Linked DNA regions of Candidatus Puniceispirillum marinum IMCC1322. The protein of the gene in region 1 binds, or shares a complex with, the protein of each later gene. Links are inferred from orthologs where the notes say so. Each region holds a gene or a part of one and is shown on either strand. Other genes may lie near its edges.

Evidence for each region.
Region 2: the proteins of uvrB (region 1) and SAR116_RS11885 are in contact, whole or in part, in a crystal structure (PDB 7EGT), measured with the Thermus thermophilus proteins. The link is inferred for Candidatus Puniceispirillum marinum IMCC1322 from one-to-one orthologs. Residues at the interface, in WP_096411307.1 of Thermus thermophilus: Glu23, Leu25, Arg26, Asp27, Gly28, Glu29, Arg30, Phe31, Arg55, Glu326, Asp327, Phe328, Glu379, Ser382, Gln383, His398, Gly400, Arg401; in WP_096412145.1 of Thermus thermophilus: His654, Arg656, Phe657, Gln666, Asp668, Glu669, Lys680, Arg681, Leu682, Ser683, Lys685, Tyr686, Ala687.

The regions. Positions count from the first base shown.
Region 1 is NC_014010.1:2,416,693-2,419,658, reverse strand. It holds uvrB (excinuclease ABC subunit UvrB), read left to right. Parts: upstream 1-367; coding sequence 368-2,566; downstream 2,567-2,966. Other genes in the region: SAR116_RS13605 (hypothetical protein), read right to left, coding at 1-203. UniProt on the Escherichia coli protein: The UvrABC repair system catalyzes the recognition and processing of DNA lesions. A damage recognition complex composed of 2 UvrA and 2 UvrB subunits scans DNA for abnormalities.
Region 2 is NC_014010.1:2,535,932-2,538,932, reverse strand. It holds SAR116_RS11885 (ATP-dependent helicase), read right to left. Parts: upstream 2,617-3,001; coding sequence 385-2,616; downstream 1-384. Other genes in the region: SAR116_RS11880 (MlaA family lipoprotein), read left to right, coding at 2,829-3,001; SAR116_RS11890 (50S ribosomal protein L11 methyltransferase), read right to left, coding at 1-388. UniProt on the Escherichia coli protein: A helicase with DNA-dependent ATPase activity. Unwinds DNA duplexes with 3'-5' polarity. Translocates on single-stranded DNA with 3'-5' polarity. Initiates unwinding more efficiently from a nicked substrate than double-stranded DNA.

The DNA of each region.
Region 1 (2,966 bases):
GATGGCACTTTACAACCACCGCCACCGCCGCCGCTACAGGCAGCAAGTATCAAAGCGATGAGTGGCCATGGATTATTGGAGACACTCTGTTGTGGACGAAACCCTTTGTTGTGCAACTGCATACAATGACTTTCAGCTGGATTATAATAATCTAATATACTGTTTTTATTATGTATAGTTACTGAGTAATATATTACTGTCAATAGATTACCCCCTTTTGAAAAACTTAAGGACAATCTAGAAACCACTATTTTGACAATATTATTTCGCGGGTTTATGACATTCGTGAGGCGCAGGGGATTTATCGCCCCCCCTAAATTTCATCTGCCCCCTTTCGCTTGATCGTGACTGCGCCTATCTTGAAAGGATGGATGAGATCGCCAAAAACAATGCCGCACCAGATAGCACCGCCGCCGCAAAAGCCGCGCCGGATAAGCTGCCGGAAAAACTGGCAGATAATCTGATCATCACGCGGGCGCGCGCGCCTGCCGATTTTGATCTGCAATCAGATTTCAAGCCCGCCGGTGACCAGCCCACCGCGATTGCCGAATTGATTGAGGGGGTCAAACAGGGTGAGCGCGATCAGGTGTTGCTGGGCGTGACCGGATCGGGCAAGACCTTTACCGCCGCGCATGTGATCCGCGAAATGAAGCGGCCAACCTTGATCCTCGCGCCGAATAAAACGCTAGCCGCCCAGCTTTATGGCGAGATGAAGTCGCTATTCCCCGATAATGCGGTCGAATATTTCGTGTCCTATTACGATTATTACCAGCCCGAAGCCTATGTGCCGCGAAGCGATACCTATATCGAAAAGGAATCATCGATCAATGAACAGATTGACCGTATGCGGCATTCGGCAACGCGATCATTGCTGGAACGCGATGATGTGATTATCGTGGCGTCGGTATCGTGCATCTATGGTATCGGGTCGGTCGAGACCTATTCGACGATGACGCAGAAGATCACCAGCGGCGAAGATTTCCCGCGGCAGGATATGCTGCGCAAATTTACCGAACTGCAATATAAGCGCAATGATACGAATTTCGTGCGCGGCACCTTTCGCGTGCGCGGAGATTCGGTAGAGCTGTTTCCGGCCCACCTTGAAGATCGGGCATGGCGGATTTCACTGTTTGGTGACGAGGTTGAATCGATCCATGAATTTGACCCGCTGACCGGCGAAAAATTTGCCAGCCTGCCGACAATCACGGTGTTTGCCAATTCGCATTATGTGACGCCGCGCCCGACATTGCAGCAAGCGTGTAAATCGATCAAGATCGAGCTGAAACAACGGCTGGCCGAATTGACCGAAGCCAATAAATTGCTGGAAGCGCAACGGATCGAACAGCGCACGCAATTCGATGTCGAGATGATCGAGGCCACCGGCGTCTGTGCGGGGATCGAGAATTATTCGCGTTACCTGTCCGGGCGGGGGCCAGGCGAACCGCCGCCGACTTTATTTGAATATCTGCCCGAAAATGCCTTGCTGATTGTCGATGAAAGCCATGTCACCGTACCGCAGCTGGGGGCGATGTATAAGGGCGACTTTGCGCGCAAATCAACGCTGGCCGAACATGGTTTTCGACTGCCATCCTGTATGGATAACCGGCCTTTGAAATTCGAGGAATGGGAAGGATTCCGGCCGCAAACAATCTATGTATCGGCAACGCCCGGAAAATATGAAATGGAACGCACCGGCGGGGTGTTTTCCGAACAGATTGTGCGCCCCACCGGATTGATCGATCCGGAATGTATTGTGCGGCCAACCGGCAATCAGGTTGATGATATTATCGCCGAATGCCGCGATGCCGCCGCCAAAGGCCAGCGCGTGCTGATCACCACCCTGACCAAGAAAATGGCCGAAGCCTTAAGCGAATATATGTTCGAAGCCGGATTGAAAGTGCGCTATCTGCATTCGGATATCGACACGCTGGAACGGATCGAGATTATGCGTGATTTGCGGCTGGGGGTGTTTGATATTCTGATCGGGATCAATCTGCTGCGTGAGGGGCTGGATATTCCCGAATGCGCGCTGGTCGGGATTCTGGATGCCGATAAAGAGGGCTTTCTGCGGTCAAAAACATCGCTGGTGCAGACGATTGGCCGCGCCGCGCGAAATGTCGAAGGGCGCGTCATCCTGTATGGCGACCGGATCACCGACTCGATGCAATATGCGCTTGATGAAACCAACCGCCGCCGTGCCAAACAAGAAGCCTGGAACAAGGCGCATGGCATCACGCCTGAGTCAGTGAAAAAGGATATTGCCGATGTGCTAGGTTCGGTCTATGACCGCGCCGACCATCTAACGCCGCAAGCTGGTGGCAAAGACGGCGCGCTGGTCGGTAATAACTTTAAAACCGTGATCGCCGATCTGGAAGCCAGCATGAAAGACGCCGCCGCCAATCTGGAATTTGAAGAAGCCGCCCGTCTGCGTGACGAAATCCGCCGGATGGAAGCGGCCGAACTGGGGCTGACAGCGCCAGGGGTGCCAAGCTCAATCGCTCAGAATTATGGATTCCCCGCGGGCACACCGGGCGCACCACCTAAAAAACGCGGGCGCCGACGGTGAGATTATAGACAGCAAAGTTACTCTGGATGATGGCCTTGTAACTTTATCAAATTCAGCTTTTGCTTTGTTTTCTAGATATTTTTCCGGTTTTGCTATTTTACGATTCAACAGCGATAGGCGTATGAATTTTTGACCGAATCAGGTGGTGTTTTGCACAAGAAAAAAAATTTGTCACAATTCAAGATAAATATAAGAAAATAAATATGAATTTTATTTCATTTTCCCTATTGCCATATTCTATCTAGTTGATTTTATTTATTTATATAAATATGCCTAAAATTTAGGCAAAGTGGTTATTTTCCCAGGAAATAAGGAAGATAACCCATAGAATACCTGTTTGTCCCCAGTTTTATCCACAGGGTTAGGGGATAGAATTTTACCGGTAAATTTAGAATCATCT
Region 2 (3,001 bases), 120 kb from region 1 along the record:
CCTGCGCCGCATCAACCAGAAGCGGCAGACTTGCTGGCGGTGGGGCATCGTCTATATGACTGCCATATATCCAGAACCGGCCAATATGAAGTGCCGGAAAAGATGCCCGGTTTTCGGCAAGCCAGTTGCGCTGGGGTAATTGTTCAATCTGCACAGCACATGGTGCCAGCCCATGCTGGTCAAAAACCGGTGCTAACATCTGCGCGATCACACCTGCATCTGGCAGAAACAGGAACAAAGCCTCAATATGCCAGCGCTCTTGCGATGTCCGTACATGCGACGTGGCCTCACTTTCAAGAAGCTCGCTAAACACGGTTTCAAAACTGGCGACGACCTTTGCATCGGTAACGTCAGGCAGGTCAAGACGGACAGCATATATAATAGTCATGGTTTGCTCACAAATCCGGACACAACCTTTTTGTGACCTGCTTTATCAAACGAAATTTCCAGCTTGTCGCCTTCAACATTGACGACATTGCCCATACCAAATTTCTGATGAAACACCCGATCACCTCGAATGAAAGCCGCGCCATTGGTTTCAGCAACAAAGCGGTTTTCCGTCCCTTGTTGCTGGCGGTTAGCCATGCGCCGCCATCCGGGGCCATAACCTTGTTGACCAACGATATCTGATGCCCCGCTGATATAGGCTGGCGAGACACGACCAATACCCATACCCTGTGCCATATCTTCAATGATATTCTCGGCAGGTAATTCCTGAACAAATCGTGAGGGAATTGCCGACTGCCACTGGCCATGAACGCGGCGACTACTGGCAAAGGAAATATGAACATTCTTGCGCGCCCGGGTGATGCCGACATAGGCAAGACGACGTTCTTCTTCAAGGCCGATAGCCCCATTTTCGTCCATTGTGCGCTGGCTGGGAAAAATACCTTCCTCCCAACCTGGCAAAAAGACCGTGTCGAATTCCAGACCCTTTGCGGCATGTAATGTCATCAAGGTGACTTCGCCTTGTTCGGAAACCGTATCACCATCCATCACCAACGAAATATGCTCGAGAAATCCCTGTAGTGAATCAAAATCCTGCATTGCACTGACAAGTTCGGTCAGGTTTTCAAGACGCCCCTCGGCATCAGGCGATTTATCCATCTGCCACATTGTTGTATAGCCAGACTCGTCAAGCACCATACGCGCCAGATCGCCTTGATGCAGGCTTCCAATCTGGTTACGCCAGCGTCCAATATCCTGCACAAATCTGCCAAGTGCTGTGCGCGCAGCAGGTCGCAATTCTTCGGTCTCGACCAGATCAATGGCCGCCGCCAGAAGCGGTTTTTGCGAGGCGCGCGCTTGAATATGGATAGCCTGAATACTTGCCGTCCCCAAACCACGCTTGGGTACATTTATGATGCGTTCAAACGCCAGATCATCTGCCGGTTGCGCAATTAGCCGCAAATAGGCAATCGCATCCCGAATTTCCGCACGTTCATAAAAGCGCGCCCCCACAACCCGGTATGGCAAGCCAATGGCAATAAAGCGTTCTTCAAATTCGCGGGTCTGGAAACCAGCGCGCACCAATACGGCTATCTGCGACAGATGCGCACCATTCTGTTGCATCGATTCGACATGACTGGAAATCGATCTTGCCTCATCGGCGCCATCCCAATAGCCATTGACGCGCACCTTTTCACCATCATCGGCCGATGTGAACAACGTCTTGCCAAGCCGCGTTTCATTACGCGCAATGACCGTTGAAGCCGCCGCCAGAATATGACCCGTTGACCGGTAATTTTCTTCAAGCCGGACAGTCTTTGCCCCCGGAAAGTCGCTTTCAAAGCGCAAAATATTACCAACCTCAGCGCCCCGCCAGCCATAGATCGACTGATCATCATCACCCACACAACACAGGTTATTTCGTTGCCCTGTCAATAAGCGAAGCCAAAGATATTGCGCGACGTTAGTATCTTGGTACTCATCCACCATAATATGCGTGATGCGCCCATGATAATCAGCCAGCACATCGGGATGATGCTGGAAAATTGTGAGCATATGCAACAAAAGATCACCAAAATCCACCGCGTTAAGTGTCAGCAGGCGTGCCTGATAATCCTTATAGAGTTGTTGCATGCGGCCATTGGCAACATCACCCGCCTCGGCAAGAGAAATCTTTTCTGGCACCAATCCACGGTCTTTCCAGCGCGATATAACCCCCGCTACCATACGTGCAGGCCACCGCTTTGGGTCAATGTTCTCTGCCGCCATAAGCTGTTTGACCAAACGCACCTGATCGTCACTATCAAGAATGGTGAAATCTGATTTCAGACCAACCAGATCAGCATGCCGGCGTAGCATCTTGGCCGCCAAAGAGTGAAATGTGCCTAGCCACACTTGTTCGACCATCGGTCCAACCATATCACCGATTCGGCTTTTCATCTCACGTGCGGCCTTATTAGTGAAGGTCACCGCCAGAATATTCCACGGTTTGGCTGTACCACTGGCGACAAGCTCGGCAAGCCGCGATGTCAGCACTCTGGTTTTGCCAGTTCCGGCACCAGACAGAACCAGAAGCGGACCTTGAAGGGATGTAACAGCGTCAGACTGGGATGTATTGAGACCGGCTAACCAAGGACTTACCGGATTTTGATTAAGATCATTCATCATAAGCCCAAACTCGCAAATGGGCGCTATTCGGTCAATGTTACAAAGTCAATTTTACCATTAATTCGACATATAAGATGCCAGAACATAAATTCGGCGTTAATGGCAGTTCGAAATCTAGGCAAAAGCGACAAACGCACTTTGACACAAATATTGTTTGCGGTATCGTAACTTCATTATTGTAATGAGTATTTTACGTGGGTATGGAATTAGACATGACTACAGGCAGATGCATCCAAATCCTGCGTTCGCATATTTTGATCCTGACCAGCATCGGAACATTCGCAGCCTGTTCCAGCGTTCCGGAGACCCAGCGCAGTGATATGCGCGATCGTTATGAAGATAGCAACCGGGCTGTTTTTGACTTTAACATGGGCTTTGACACCTA